Regions from separate parts of the Brevibacillus sp. LEMMJ03 genome, predicted to be linked through region 2. Evidence: riboswitches for the same ligand, from Rfam matches in the RefSeq annotation. Region 2 holds a riboswitch; the other holds the start of a gene.

Region 1 (7,912 bases), 160 kb from region 2:
TCACTTCGTAGCGGACATCGCCAAACAGCCGCTTTGTGGCGTGAACGCTGCCGACGACCACTCCCCACTCCCCGATTTGTTTGTACAGCGTCAGCCTCGTTTCCTGCGTCAACAAGGGGGAGAGCGTCGTGTCGTCATCATCCAGCTTGTCAATCCGGTACCCGGCGTGGTGCGTTTCCACCAGCGTCGTCACGTAGCGGACAAACTGGGTGTCCATACCCATTGTCCCGTACACAACTTGGGTCACCATGGCATACACCGCGTACAGAAAGAACACCACCAGCACCATTTGCAACACGCTGAACCACAACGCGATCCGCGTCTTCCAGACCAGCCGGCGGGCCCGCTTTTCGTCCCAACCGCCGTCCGGTTCCGGCCAATCCCGCAGCACCGGCTTATTGCCCGTTTCGCCCATCCTCTTCGCTCCTTTCCATCCGCGCTTCCACCTCGCGAAATTTCTCCCGCGCCCGATGCAGCGTCACTTTCACCTGATTCATGTTCAGTTCCATGGCGGCAGCCAGCTCGTCATAGGAGAACCCCTCAATCTCCCGCAAATACAGGATCGTCCTCATCCGCTCGGGCAGCTGCCGCATGATCCTCTCCACGGTTTGCGCTGCTTCCTTTTGTTCGTACGCCGTTTCCGGATCGCCCCCGGCATACCCTCGCGCAACGAGTCGACAGATGCTGTCTACCATTTTCCTTTCCGCCGTCTGTCGGCGCAGCCAGTCAATGTAGAGGTGGCGCGCCACCTTGTACAGCAGGCCCGGACTGCCTTGGCATCGCGCAGCGTGAAAGAGAGCATGGCCCGGTAGAACGTCTCCTGCAGCAGTTCTTCCGCCACCTCCCGCGAGCCGCACATGCGGTACAGGTACCGGTACAGGGGATTTTGGTACGCGGCGAACAGATCCGCCCATGTCTCCCGTTTCATCATCCACCTCCGCTCCATTCAAACGAAACAGACGGGAAAATGTTACAACAACCAGAAAAAAAGCCATTCTTTTCCCGCCGCATCCGCGGAAAAAGAACGGCTTCCCTGACAGCAGCGGCCCGCCAGCCGCCCGCCTATTTTTTCAGCCTGGGCAGATAGGTAAGCGTCAGCGCTCCCGCCAGCACCAGGCCCTTGACGATGTCCTGGGCGTAATACGGCACGTTCATCATCGTCAGCCCGTTCATCAATACCCCCATCAGGATGGCGCCGCAAAAGGTGCCGAACGCGTTGGGCTTGCCCTGCCCGAAGATGGAAAACCCGATAAACGCAGCGGCCACGGCGTCCATTAACAGCGGCGATCCCGCCATCACCTGGCCGGTGCCGATCCGCGCCGTCAGCACGATTCCCCCGATGGAGGCGAACAGCGCCGACAGCATGTAGGCCAGCGTGCGGTACTTGTTGACCGGGACGCCGGAGAGGCGGGCCGCTTCCAGATTGCCGCCGGTGACGTACAGCATCCGTCCGAAACGGGTGTAGTTGAGAAACACGTGCACGCCGGCGACGGCCAGCGCCATCAGGATGACAGGGACGGGGATGCCCCACATTTCCCCCTGGCCGATGAAGAGAAACGACGGAATGATGATGCCGGGAGCGGACGTGCCGTCGGCCATCGGCATGTTGTTGTAGATGGAAAAGCCCTGCGTGTAGCTGAGGTGAATGCCTTGAAAGACGTACAGCGACACGAGCGTCGCCAGAATGTCCGGAATCCGCACCTTGACCACCAAAAGCGCGTTGATCAGCCCGATCACCAGACCGGCCAGGAGCGGAACGGCCACCGCCACCAGCAGTTCCTGCCGGTACCACACCATGAGCGAGGCGGAGAGCACCGTCGCCACGCTGACCGTCGAACCGACGGACAGGTCAAAGCCGCCCACGATCAGGGAAAAGGTGACCCCGATCGCCACCAGCGTCACGATGGAAATGGAGCGCAGGATGTCCACCAGATTGGCGTAGCTGAGAAAGTTTTCGTTGACGATGCTGAAAAACGCGATCACGGCCAGAATGGCCAGGAGCGCACCGTACCGCTGCGCCAGCGAACCCCGCGTCTGTTTTGTTTTTTCACCCTGCAGCACTGCTTCCATGATGATTCCCTCCACTCATGTAAAACATCACCGTCTCGGCCGTGATCCGTCCTTCCGTCCATTCGCTCCGGCTCCATTCCGCGGCGGTCCGGCCGTTTTCCAGCACGATCAGGCGATCGGCCAGCGCCAGCGCTTCGTCAATCTCGCTGGAAAAGTACAAGATGCCCCTGCCCTCGTCCGCGAGTTCCCTGATCAAGCGGAAAATCTCCTGCTTGGCGCCGATGTCCACGCCCTTGGTCGGCTCGTCGAAGAGGAAAACGCTGGCCGTGGTCAACAGCCACTTGCCGATCGCCACTTTCTGCTGGTTGCCGCCGGACAGGCTGCCCGTCCGCTGGTCCAGCCCGGCCGTCTTGATGCCCAGCCGCTCCACGAGGGACTGGGCCGCCTCGCGCTCCGCCCTGTCCGAAAGAAAGCCTCCCCGCGCAAACGCCCGCAGGTGGGCCAGCGTCAGGTTGTGCTTCACCGGCTCCTCCACCAGAATGCCCTGCAGCCGCCGCTCTTCGGGAATCAGCGCGATGCCGTTCTGGATCGCCTCACCGGGATGGCGGAGGCGCAGGGTCCGTCCTCGCAGCCGGATCTCGCCGCCGTCCAGCCGGTCAGCGCCGAACAGGGCGCGGGACACCTCCGTCTTGCCGGCGCCCACCAGTCCCACCACGGCGACGATCTCCCCCTGCCGCACCTGGACGTCAAACCGCTTCACCTTGTGGCCGATCCGCAGCTCTCTCGCTTCCAGCAGCACTTCGCCTGCTCGCCCCGTCCGGTCGTCCGCCCGATTGGCTTCGCTTCGGCCCAGCATCGCCGACACCGCTTCTTCCGGACTGGTCTGGTCCGTCCGCTTTTCCCACACCCGACTGCCGTCCCGCAGCACGGTGATGCGGTCGGCGATGGCGAACACCTCCGGCAGCCGGTGGGAGATGTAGACGATCCCCAACCCGGCCGCCTTCAGGCTGGCGATCAGCTCGAACAGCGCCGCCGCTTCCGTCAGGCTGAGCGGCGCGGTCGGCTCGTCAAAGATGACGAAGCGGACGTCCTGGGACACGGCGCGGGCCAGCAGCACCAACTGCTTTTCCGCCAGCGTCAGCTCCTCCGCCTTTGCCTTAAGCGGCAGGGAAAAACCGCACCGGCTGAGAATCTGTCGGGCCCGCTCCACCGTCCGCTTCGGCGAATGCCACCAGCCGCCGGCGGAGACGGATTGGTCCAGGAGAATGTTTTCCGCGACGCTCAGGGAGGGAATCAGCCCCGTGTCCACTTCCTGCTGCACGAGGTGGATGCCGGCCCGCTTGGCATCCCGCGGTTCGGCGACCGCAAGCTCGCGGCCGTCGATCAGAATGCTGCCGGCAGTCGCCTGCTCCGCGCCGGAGAGAATTTTCACCAGCGTGCTTTTGCCCGCCCCGTTGGCCCCGAGGATGGCGTGCACCTCCCCGCCGCGCACGGTGAAATCCACCCCGCGCAGGGCGTACACCCCGCCGTACTGCTTGACGATCCCCTTCATTTCCAAAATGGAGGCCGTCATCTCGCATCCCTCCCTGATCTGTCCGTTCCTGTCACTTGTGCTTAGCCTCCAGCGCGGCCATCCACGGCGAGACGGCGGCGTCGCTACGTCCCCATCCGCTCACGTATTGAGCCAGTTCGGACATGTTGACCGGTTTGTCCGGCAGTTTGTCCTGGCTGACCAGATGCGGATCGAGCGAGAAGTACTTGGGCGTGTGTTCGCCGGCGATCTTTTGGTAGAGGAAGCGGCTCTGCACCCGTCCGATGTCGGCCGGATCGGTCGCCGCCGACGCTTTCCACGGGCTGTCCTTCTCCTGGATGAGCTGCAGGTCTTCGTCGGACAAGTCGATGCCGAACACCTTGATCTCCGTCCGTCCCGCCGCCTTGATCGCCCGCGTAGCCCCTTTGGCGAATTCGTCCCACGGCGCCCACACGGCAGCGATGTCGCCTTTGTTCGGGTACTTTTTCAGGATCGCATCCATCTGCGCCTGGGTGTCCAGCGCCGTGTTCGGGGTGGCCGAACCGAAGCGGGCGATCTCCTTGATGTTGGGGTAGCGCTTGAGAAAAATCTCGTAGACGCGGTTGCGCTTTTCCATCGGCGCAAAACCGCCCACCCAGATGTAGACGATGTTGCCTTTCCCGTCGATGGATTGGGCCAGGTTTTTCAGCCCCTGCCAGGCCAGGCTGTAGTCGTCCTGGTCAATCACGGTGACGCCGTCCACCTGGTCCAGGTCGTTGTCGAACGCGACGACGGGAATCCCCGCCTTGACCGCCCGCTCCACGCCCGGCTGCAGCGCTTCCGCACGGCCGTGGTTGATCAGGATCCCGTCCACTTTTTGGTTGACCGCGGTGTCGAGGTGGGCCGCCATTTTGCCCAGGTCGCCGTCCGCGTTGTAGACGACCAGCTCGCCGCCGAATTTGCTCACCTGCTCTTTGACTCCCTGCAGGTACTGGGCGGAAAACGTCCCGATGGAGAACTCGCTGACCAGAGCGATTTTCAACGGTTTGTCCACTGCCGCCGGAATGGCCGCCGAGGTAGACGCCGCCGGTGATGCGGCTGCCGGCTGCTGCGGCGCGGCCGCCGGCTGGGACGACTGTGACGTGGCGGACTGGGCAGACGGCGCCGGCGGCTGTTCACTGGTGCAGCCCGTCAGCAAAAGGGCCGCGACGAGACTGGCTGTCATCCATTTTTTCATCGTTTTCATCTGGTACATCCCCCCGTATGAGTGCGTGAAAAATGATGGCATGGACGGAAAAACCGGAAAAAACAAACGCCTCTTTCCCTGAGGAAAGAGGCGCGGTTCGCTCGCTCACCTCTCATCTCTCAGGAAACATTCCTGCAGGAGTTAGCACCGTGCCGCAAGAGCCGCATGCTCTTGACAGTCGGTTGCCGGGCGTCATCGGGCCAGTCCCTCAGCCTGCTCTGGATAAGAAGGCATGTGTAATTCCAAGTTTTCCACTATGCTTTTGATGATGAGGACATCATACATCGAAGCCGGCGGCTCCGTCAATCCCGTTTTTGGGAGTTTTTCAGAAATATTCGCGACTGTAAGCAACTTCCAAAAACGGATGGAACGGCATGTGCTCCTTTCATCGAGAATGAAAATCTTTATTGACGCGTACGGGATGCCCCTTTATTATCAGGAGAGGAGATCGTTTTGATAATGATTATCATTATATTAATGATAGAAAGGAGGAGGCTCCGTGCCGCTGCGCCTCTTGCTCGCCCTGTTTCTGGCGCTGCTTCTGCCCGCATCCGCCTTCGCCTATTCCTACGGCGACCCGAACAAGGAAGACCTCGCGGAGAGCTTCAAGGAGATCGCGGCCAAGCTGGAACAGACTCCGGAAGACTGGAACGGCGCCCACCAGGCGTTTCTCAGCCGCAAAAACGAGATCGCCCTGGAGTTTGGCCAACAGACCGCCCAGACGCTGGAAGCGAACTTTTCTCAACAAAACAAGGATCTCGTCCTGCACAACTACAAAGCGCTGCTGGTGAAGAACATCGACCGCCGGTTGACAAACGCCGAGCAGCAGTTTGACGACTACGCCAAGGCAAAGCTGCTTTTGGCAAAAGGCAGAGGGACCCTCAACGTGCTCGCCCCGTACATCAGTGACAGCGCTTCTAAAACGGCGTTCGCCGCTTTCGACAAAGCGCTGGCCGCGCTGGGCAATCCCGGCCTGTTCGGCGTGGGGACCGTGCCTTCCGACAAGAACGAGTTCCTGAAGCAGACCAAACTGATTCGCTCCACGCTCCAGCCGCTGTTTCCGTGGAAAGGGGGAACGGCCTCTCCGGCCGGCACGAAAACGACGGCAGGCGGTTCGTCCCCTGCCGGCCAACAAACGCCGACGTCCGGCAGCCTTCCTGGGCAGTCGGCCGTTTCCCCCGCCGCACAGGCCCCGGAACAATCTCCCGGACAGGGAGAACCGGCCGCACAGTCGTCTGCCCATTCCGCCGGCGGACAGACAGACGGCCCGACCGCGAACCCGGCGCCCGCCGGAGAAGGCGCCAAACCGGCTCCGTCCAAGGTAAATCCGGTGGTCACCGCTTCTCTCATGGGCGGCCTGATCATCGTTTTCGGCAGCTTGTTCTGGCTCGCCAAACGAAAGAAATGGATCTAACCGTCCATATCGAAAAAACGGGAGCGACCTCTTCCGCGCGGGGAGGTCTCTCTCCGTCGTAGAAGGGGGAGGTACCCATGGACATACAGGCGTTTCTCATCACCCTGCGGGAAGCTTTCGAAGCCCTGCTGATCATCGGCATTATCGTCACCTATCTCACCCGCGTCGGCGCCCGCCAGTGGAACAAATGGGTGTGGGCCGGCGCCGGTTTGGCTCTTTTCGCCAGTTTTCTCGTCGCTCTCCTGTTTCAAATCGTGCTTACCGACTTCCGCATGATGGCGAGCGAAAACTACATGCGGATCGGCATGCTGTTCGCTTCCTCCCTGCTGTTGACGCACATGGCGGTGTGGATGTCCGGCCAGCAAAAAGACATGCGAAGCGACATGCACAGCAGGCTGGACAAGATCCTGACGGCGGGCAGCGCAGCCAACCTGATCGTCCACTCCTTTCTCGTGACGCTGAGGGAAGGCGTGGAGACCGTCTTCTTCTTTGCGGCAATCAGCGGCGGGGACATCCAAAAGGCGCTGACAAGCTGGGGAGCGCTGGCCGGATTGGGGCTGGCCTGTGTGCTGTCGTATCTCTTTTTCAACAGCAGCAAAAAATTGCCGCTGCGCACCTTTTTTACCGTCACCAAGGTGATCATCCTGATCATCGCCGCCGGCCTGTTCGCCCAAGGCGTCGGCGTCATGCAGGACCTGGGGCTGATCGGCAGCGTCTACCGCACGCCGGCCGGAGACATCGGGGAAGTGTACAACATCGTCTCCATCCTGCCGGAGCATCCGGTCGACGAACAGCACTACATCCGCGATTACGGAACCGCTCCGCTGCTGAGCGGTCAGGTAGGCATTTTCCTCAAAGCGCTGCTCGGCTATACGCACAATCCGTCGGTGGAGGAGTTCGCCGCGTACTGGCTGTACTACCTCGTCATCGTTTTCCTCATCCGCTGGCGGTCGGTCCGGCAGCAGCGGCAAAAGGAGGACGCAGCCCATCAGCCGCCGGCGGCGTGAGTGGCGGCAGCGATCCGTCGGGACAGCACCCGGCAGCATGCCGCGGATCAAAGCCGCGGCATGTGGCGTTCCGCCACTGAGCAGTACCGAGACCCCAGGCAGAAGGAGGGGGTGTCCGACATGCCGTTTTTTCGAAATGCCATCATCCTGACTTTCTTGACAGCGGCCGTCTGGGCCCTCCGCCTCCCGTTTGCCGGGGTGTACGCGGAAAGCTGGGACGCCGTTGATTTTGCCCTCGCGCTCCAGCGGTACGACATCTTCAACATGCAGCCCCACTTTCCCGGCTATCCGCTGTACATCCTCGCCGGCCATCTGTTCCTGCCGTTCGCGGAAGAGCCGGTTCGCGCGCTGACGCTCTTGTCCGTCTGGTGCGGAGCGCTCTCCCAGATTCCGTTTTACCTGTTGGCCCAAAAACTGCTGCCCGACGCCCGATCCAGATGGACAGCAATGCTCCTGTTCGCGGCCAGTCCGCTGCTGGGGCTCACCGTCGTGCAGCCCATGTCGGACGCGTTGGGCTTGCTGGCGGTCCTGGTGCTGTTGGCCGTCATCGCCGCTACCCTTCACCTGAGCGGACGGCCGCTGTTTCTGCTCACCTGCCTTGCCGCTGTCTGGTTTGCGCTGCTGTTGGGCATTCGCCTGTCGTCCTTTCCGTTCGGCTTTTTGCTCCTTCACCCGCTGTTCCGGCTGTTTCGGGAACGCCGCAGTCTCGGGGGCTTTATCGCCCG
Region 2 (7,912 bases):
GGGCTGCTTACGACCGGCTATCCGCTGAGCGTTCCGGCGCTGATCGGGTACATCCTGCTCATCGGGATTGTCGTCAACAACGCGATCGTCCTGATCGACTACGTCAACCAACTGCGCAAACGGGGCGTGGAGCGGAACGAGGCCATCCTCCAGGCAGGTCCGATCCGGCTGCGTCCGATTCTGATGACGACGCTGGCGACGATTCTGGCGATCACGCCGCTTGCCTTTGGCGGCGGGGACGGGAACGAATCGCAGGCGCCGATGGCTGTTGTCGTCATCTTCGGTCTCAGCTTCTCCACGCTGATCACGCTCGTGCTGATTCCGGTCGTCTACTCCTGGTTTGACGATCTGGGTCAAAAATGGCGCAATCGCAAAGAGAAACGCAAGCAGAAAAAATCGGCCGGCCAGGAAATGCCGACGTTGGGATAGGAGGCTACACGGTATGAAGATGAACAAGGGAAGTCTTGGGCTGCTGCTGGCCCTGGCAGTCGCCCTGGCAGGTTGTACGGCTCCGGATGCGGCCACGCAGCAGACGCAAACGGAAAACAAGCCGGTGCCGGTACAAGTCGATACAGTGAAAAAAGGAAGCGTGTCCACGCGCGCGGGGGTAACCGGGAAACTGGCCCCCAACAAGGAAGTCACCTTGGCGCCCAAAGTGAGCGGCAAGATCGTGCAGTTGAACGTGAAACTGGGGCAGTATGTCCAAAAGGGACAGGTGCTCTTCTCCCTGGAAAAAACGGACCTGGTGAATGCGGTGCAGCAGGCGCAGGCGGCGTACGACCTCGCCGTAGCCAACCTGAAGCAGAGTGATGCCACCACCAGCCAAGGGCTGCAGCAGGCGAAAAACGGTCTGGTGCAGGCCGAGCAGGCGCTGCGGGACGCGGAACGCAACTACCAGCGCATGTCCGAACTGTACAATCAGGGGGCGGTGTCTCCTCAGCAATTGGAACAGGCACAGGCGACCCTCACAAACGCGCAGACGGCGTATGCCAACGCCAAGCAGGCGCTGGAGGCGGCAGAAAAGCGGACGGGAGTGGCCGTCACCCAGGCATCCGTGGAACAGGCCCGCGTCTCGCTGGAAAACGCCCGTGAACAGTTGGCCAACGCGACGGTGACCGCCCCGATCTCCGGCTTCGTCTCCGCCGTCAACGGACAGGTAGGGGAGATGGCTTCGCCGCAATCGCCGGTGGTCACCATCGTGGATACCGACCCGCTGATCGTCAAGGCCAACCTCTCCGAAGAGGAAGTAACGTCGGTGAAAAAAGGGGACAAGGTGAAGATCCAGATCTCCGCCCTCTCCAAGGAGCTGGACGGCACGGTGAGCGCGATCAGTCCCGTGATGGACCAGACGCTGCGCGCGTATCCGGTGGAGATTTCCCTGGCCAAGCAGGACGCCTCGCTGAAGGCGGACATGGTCGTCAGCATCCAGTTTGCGAAACAGCAGGCCGCCAACATGCTGGTGGTGCCGCTCAAGGCCGTCTTTGACGAGAACGGCAAGCGGTTCGTCTACAAGCTGGAAGGCGACACGGCGAAAAAAGTGGAAGTCCAGACCGGCACCGAATCCAGCGATCTGGTGGAGGTAAAGGCGGGCCTGAAGGAAGGCGAGAAAATCGTCGTGCGCGGCCAGACGCTGCTGAAGGACGGCGCCAAAGTGCACATCCAGCCGACATCTTGACACTGCCGTTTTGCTCAAGTAGTATGAAAGAGATTACCAACCAGCGCAGTCCGGACCCTTCGGCGGCCTTGAACGGACGTCGTAACGAGGGGCCGGCACGGTCGCCGTCCCGCCGGATGTGTGCTGGCATGAAGCTGTAACGCAAACGAAACCGAATAGCATGCAATGACCTTATCCAGAGAGGCGGAGGGACTGGCCCGATGAAGCCCGGCAGCGGATCTGCCTGTACGGCGGCAGATGCTGTGCCAATTCCAGCAGGAGCATTCCTGACAGATAAGAACGTGGAGATGTCGATCTGCCCCTTTTTCTGTACAGGAAAAAGGGGCTTTTGCCTACGTGCCGATGTCTGCACGATTTACCCGAGGGAAAGGAACGAGAGACCGATGCGCATCCAACCGTCCGCCATGATTGACCGACTGCCGACGCAGTTTTTTGCCTCGCTGGTGGCAAAAGTGAACAAAGCCATCGCCGCCGGCCATGACGTGATCAACCTGGGGCAGGGCAACCCCGATCTGCCCACGCCGCCGCACATTGTCGAGGAACTGCAGGCCCACGCGGCCCGGCCGGTCCACCACAAGTACCCGCCGTTCAGCGGCCGTCCGGAGCTGAAACGGGCCGTCGCCCACTGGTACAAGCAGGAGTTTGACGTCGAGTTGGACCCGGAAGAGGAAGTGGCCATCCTGTTCGGCAGCAAGACCGGACTGGTGGAAATCTGCCAGGTGCTGCTCAATCCGGGCGATGTGGCCCTGGTGCCGGACCCCGGCTATCCCGATTACTGGTCGGGCGTGGCGATCGCCGACGGGCGGATGGTGATGATGCCGCTGCGCGCCGCGAACGGCTTCCTGCCGGACTACGGCGAATTGGCCCGGGAGGATCTGGACAAGGCCAAGCTGATGTTCCTGAACTATCCCAACAATCCGACAGCGGTCAATGCGCCGTTCGAATTTTTCGAAGAGACGGTCCGCTTCGCCCGCAAGCACGAAATCGTCGTCTGCCACGACTTCGCCTACGGAGCGATCAGCTTCGACGGCAAGAAGCCGGTCAGCTTCCTGCAGGTGCCGGGGGCCAAAGAGGTGGGCGTGGAGTTCTACACGCTGTCCAAGACCTACAACATGGCCGGCTGGCGCGTCGGCGCGATGGTCGGCAACCGGGAACTGGTCCGGCTGATCAACCTGATCCAGGACCACTACTTCTGCAGCCTGTTCGGCGCCATCCAGATGGCGGCGGCCCGGGCGCTGACCGATTCCCAGCAGTGTGTCCGCGAGCTGGTCGCCGTCTACGAAAGCCGGCGCAACGCGCTGTTTTCCAACCTGCACCGAATCGGCTGGGAGGCGGCACCGTCGCAGGGATCGTTCTTCACCTGGCTGCCGGTGCCGAAAGGGTTTACGTCCGCTGATTTTGCCGACCTGCTGCTGGAGAAGGCCCATGTCGCCGTCGCGCCAGGCGTCGGCTTCGGTCCCACCGGCGAAGGGTACGTCCGCGCCGCGCTGCTGGCCAGCGAGGAGCGGCTGGCGGAAGCGGTGGAGCGGATTGAGCGTTTGGGTATTTTCTCCCCGTGCAAAAAATAGTTCATGTCATAGAGAAAGAGATCTGACCGCCAGGGTGTTCGCAGAACGGCCTTGGCGGTTTGATTTTTTTGAAGTGACTTCCGGCCAAAATAGGCGAGTGTCGTAGAGCCCGAAACCGGGTGGGCGAATAGCATGGAAAAAGGGCGGAGACAATAATCCGTAACACGGTGGTGTGCAAAAAACATTCTCAGTAAAAATCATTCTCAGCATTGACAGATAATGATTTTCATTATACGATGGGTATGGTAATGATAATTGATCTCAATGATCACGTTTGCTCGGCAGGAGGGTGTCATGCGCTATCAGATCAACGGATACACCGATATGTACACGGTCATCACCAATGAGCGCAAGGTAGGCGGCGCCGTCGAAGCGGGCCTGATTCGCCTGCGGTCCGGCGAAGAGTTTACCAACGCCGTTCTCACGCGGCTGGAGATGTCCGGCGCGCAGTATTGCTCGCTCGGTTTTGTCACGGAGGAGGGCAAGCGGCTCATTGTCCATGTCAATGACATCAGCATGATCGCCGACGCGGTGCACGTAAACGTATGCGACCTGCGCAACGAGGTGATGCGCGCGGAGAAGATGGCGGAGCGTCTGAAGCGCCTGAAGCGGCTGTGCCAGTTGAACGAAGGAAGCTGTACGCCGACGTTCCGTGAAGAAGCGCTGCTGCTTGCCGAAGACATTGGCTTCGACGTGGCGCGGGAACACGTCGATCTGCCGTTCCTGCCGCAGACGGAAAAGGCACGGGTTGTTCGCATCGCGTAGGGGAATCTGGCGTGCCAAAGAGACGAAAACGTTCCAGAGAAAAAAGACGGGAAGCGGTTCACGCTTCCCTTTTTGCTTGCCCGAATTACTCCCGCAGGCGATCAATGTTCTTGGCAAACCAATGAATCAGTCCGCAGTTGTCACAGGTGAGAGTGTGAACCTGCCGGCTGGCGAAGTCCAGTTTGAAAAAGGTCATCCTCGCTGTGATCATGAGCTTGTTGGCGTAACGAAACCGGTGGTGCCCGCTGAATCCGCTCAGGTTTTACACCGACATCCATCTGGAATCATCTACCTAATGGTTTATCAAAATAGTAGAACGGGCAGACTTGCTTGAAAGGACCGTGCAAGGACGGACACATACGTGTCGTCTTCAACTCGAATTGTTACCTCCTGCAGCAGAATGGCTTCGTTTTTGCGAACGTTTGTGGAACGATTTGCACCTAATTAATCACGTTGTAAAGGATGATGAGAATGGTTCATGCATCTACCATAACGTTAACGATGAAACGTTCTTTTGATGTCTCTGCAGACAGAGTGTTTGACGCTTGGCTCAACCCGGAAATGATGAGAAAATGGCTGTTTACGATGGAATCGACGAATAAAGTGGCAAAGAACGAACCTCATGTCGGTGGAACATGGGAAATTGTGGATCATCGTGGAGGGAAAGATTACAGGGCAATTGGTGAATACATCGAAATTGACCCGCCCAATCGATTGGTGTTTACCTTTAAAATGCCGCAATTTAGTGACACAGAAGACAGGATTACCGTTGAATGTAAACCTCTTGAAAAGGGATGCGAGATGACTTTCACACAAGAGATTGTCGTTCCTCATGAAGAAGGCTGGACGGAGAAAGACATTGAACAAGCACTTCGTGAGTACCATGACAGTACAGAACAGGGTTGGAATTTCATGTTTCTTGGGGTAAAGCAATTGGTTGAAACGGGTAAAATCAATTATCCATCACCATAAAGGTATTTACAATCACGAGCGGTTCCTTTCATCTTCAAACGATTTGCAAATGAGCTGCAGATAAAGGCTGATAAAGAAGAACGGGTCTCCTTAAAACATAAGGGGGCCCGTTTTGATATGTCATGATCAGAGAACAATAGCCAAAACCTATTCCGCTTATAGCAAGGATAGATTGGACTTCTCCCGGCGTGAGTGATACAACAAGGATAAGCTCAATCAAGGGGGAACGGAACATGGAGTACTCTTTTTCACACTCGGTTGACGCACTGAGCTCCTCGGCCGTGCGGGAAATCCTGAAATTGACGCAGGGCACCCAGGTGCTGTCGCTGGCCGGCGGACTGCCGGCGGAGGAGTTTTTTCCGCTGGAAGAAATGAAAGGCGCTTTTGACCGCGCGCTCAGTCAAGGGCCGAAATCGCTGCAATACGGTCTGACGGACGGATACCTGCCGCTGCGCGAGTGGGTGGCGTCCCGGATGAAACAAAAGAACATGAACGTCGGCGTGGAGAACATGCTGCTCACCACCGGCTCCCAGCAGGCCGTCGACTTGCTCTGTCGCGTCTATCTGGACGAAGGCGACGTCGTGCTGGTAGAAAACCCCACGTATCTGGCTGCCGTGCAGCTTTTTCAGTTCCGCGGCATTCGCGCAGTTCCGGTGGAGGGGGACGACGAGGGCATGGACATGGAGGATCTGGCCCGCAAGATCGCCCAGTACCGTCCCAAAATGGCGTATGTGATTCCCACGTTTGCCAACCCGACCGGCAAGGTATGGAGTCTGGAACGGCGTCTCGGCCTCTTGCGCCAGTGCCGCGACAACAACATCCTGATCCTGGAAGACGACCCGTACGGCGAGATTCAGTTTGACGGGGAGGGGCCGTATCCGACCATCTTCTCGCTGGATCAGCATCCCGACGGTTCGGCGGTCGTCTACACCAGCACTTTTTCGAAAACGGTGGCGCCGGCGCTGCGGATCGGCTGGGCGATCGGAGACGCTCAGGTGATCCAGACGATGGTCAAAGCGAAACAGGCGGTCGACCTGCACTCCAGCTCCATTGACCAGATCGCGCTGCATCAACTGCTGTCCCACTTTGATCTGGACGCCCACATCGGCAAAATCCGCGCCGCCTACCAGGAGCGGATGGAATGGATGCACCAACTGCTGGCCAGCCAGAATTGGAGCGGCGTTACCTGGAACAAGCCGCGGGGAGGCATGTTCCTCTGGGTGAAGCTGCCGGAGCACGTCCATTCGGAAAAACTGCTTGCCCAGGCCGTGCGCGAAGGCGTCGCGTTCGTTCCGGGCATCCCGTTTTACGCGGCCGAACCGCAGGTGAACACGATGCGGCTCAACTACACCCTGTTGAACAGGGAAGATACCAAGCTGGCCATCAGCCGCCTGTACAGCGCATTTGCCGCATACACCGCCGTTGCGGCGCAGTAAGCAGCCGACCGTACGAAAGCGGCTGCCGGAACAGCGTGATCCTCACACGAAAGAGTCCTCTGTCATGGAGGACTCTTCTTGTTTTGGGCGGAAGTGCCCGATCTGCTCACGGTATTCGGGGGAGTCCTGATCGTGGCGTCCTGCATCGCGTTGTCGCGGAGTAAGGGAAGATGATCACAGCCTGGGCAGGAAAAAGAAGAGCGGCTGCTCTCCGAACGGGAGACAGCCGCTCACTTTTTGGTTGATTCGCAGCAAGCGAAAGCCCCGCGTCTGCGGACTCATTCCTCCGTTTCTTCCAGCGTGCAGATGGCGCTCGGCCGCTTGATGCGGAGCACGACGCACTCGTAGACGCGGAAGAAGCTGTTCATCTGCTCGTCGCCGAGGAACGCCGTGTCGAAGTCTTCGGCGATCGCCAGGTCCAGGTTGTGCCGGCCGGTGGCAACCAGCACGCCGGTGCGTCCCTTGATGGTGGGGGATTGGTACACCCCGTCGGTCACCAGATTGCGAATGTGCTCGATTTCCAGGACGTTGGTCCCCTTGTGGACGCGGTGCAGAAGCGAGTACAGCTCCGGAGAGACGACCAGCGCGTACGGGCCGCTGTGTCCCATTTTCAACAGCTTGTTGCGGGCCTCGACGATGTCGGCAAACGCGTTGCCGGATTCCATCCAGTCGCTCTTCAGGTGGGTGAGGCGACCCTTGACGTTCATCAGGCCGGGCAGATCAAACTCCGCGGAGCCGTTGAAAATCAGGTCGTCTTCCATAAGGGCGCATCCTGCGGCCGCATTGGCTGCGGCGCTCATGTCCAGAGGCATCCCCAGGGTGCGGGCCTGGGCGACGTCGCGCCAGTACAGCACGAAGTCTTTGTACAGGATCGGGATGGTCAGGCTGACCCGCCGGCTCGGCTGGGTCAGCTCCAGGGATTCGCCGCGCAGGCTTAACCCCCCGAAGCGGGATTCCTCGTAAATGTCGTTGGTGATCGTCTGGATGCCTTCGCCAAGCGGTCCGTAGATATCGATAAAGCGGCGTCCGACCAGTTGGCGGCGGGCCATCTCGACGACGGTCTCGTCCAGTTGGCGCCACTCGTCATTCGTCAAGGGAGAGTCGGGAAACTTGCGGAGCTTGTCCATCGTTGTACCTCCAAATCGTTCGAAATGGTGATGAAGCGGTGTAGGCGGCAGAGCCGAAACGGCCTCTTACAATCCTTTCAAACTGCCGACGGTCAATCCTTTTTTGGCGGCCGGGGCGGAAGCGGTCTGTGCGGCTCCCGGCGCTTTCCCTGCATGGGCGGCTCCTGTCTGTGCCGCGGAAGCCTTCAGGTGATCCACCTGGTGAATGTCGTGCCCTTCGTCGTGGTCCGTCAGATCAGGACGGCGGTCGCCGTCGGAAAAGCGTTCGCTCAGCGCGGCGATGATCTCCTTGACGCGGAGGTAATCTTCCTGTGTCGCTTCGCGCATGCTGTTCAGGGCACTGCGCGTCTCCTCGTCCTGAAACTCGTA

Evidence for each region. A riboswitch is a leader RNA that binds a small molecule or an ion and turns the genes downstream of it on or off. The one in region 2 is predicted to bind S-adenosylmethionine.
Region 1: it holds a riboswitch for S-adenosylmethionine, as region 2 does, so the genes downstream of both, FOI68_RS05390 (sugar ABC transporter substrate-binding protein) here and FOI68_RS06125 (pyridoxal phosphate-dependent aminotransferase) in region 2, are expected to answer to the same signal.

What each region holds. Positions count from the first base shown of each region.
Region 1 covers NZ_VKJN01000003.1:140,622-148,533, reverse strand. The annotation lists gene FOI68_RS05410 (anti sigma factor C-terminal domain-containing protein) at 1-415, opposite strand, end outside; gene FOI68_RS05405 (RNA polymerase sigma factor) at 396-749, opposite strand; gene FOI68_RS23900 (RNA polymerase sigma factor) at 689-931, opposite strand; gene FOI68_RS05400 (ABC transporter permease) at 1,063-2,070, opposite strand; gene FOI68_RS05395 (sugar ABC transporter ATP-binding protein) at 2,048-3,583, opposite strand; gene FOI68_RS05390 (sugar ABC transporter substrate-binding protein) at 3,615-4,757, opposite strand; SAM riboswitch class I at 4,876-4,995, opposite strand; gene FOI68_RS05385 (hypothetical protein) at 5,266-6,180, shown strand; gene FOI68_RS05380 (FTR1 family iron permease) at 6,258-7,187, shown strand; gene FOI68_RS05375 (DUF2723 domain-containing protein) at 7,308-7,912, shown strand, end outside.
Region 2 covers NZ_VKJN01000003.1:303,830-311,741, forward strand. The annotation lists gene FOI68_RS06115 (efflux RND transporter permease subunit) at 1-429, shown strand, start outside; gene FOI68_RS06120 (efflux RND transporter periplasmic adaptor subunit) at 443-1,675, shown strand; SAM riboswitch class I at 1,844-1,955, shown strand; gene FOI68_RS06125 (pyridoxal phosphate-dependent aminotransferase) at 2,059-3,243, shown strand; gene FOI68_RS06130 (hypothetical protein) at 3,538-4,008, shown strand; gene FOI68_RS06135 (SRPBCC family protein) at 4,480-4,980, shown strand; gene FOI68_RS06140 (aminotransferase-like domain-containing protein) at 5,214-6,416, shown strand; gene FOI68_RS06150 (family 1 encapsulin nanocompartment shell protein) at 6,695-7,543, opposite strand; gene FOI68_RS06155 (IMEF encapsulin system ferritin-like cargo protein) at 7,610-7,912, opposite strand, start outside.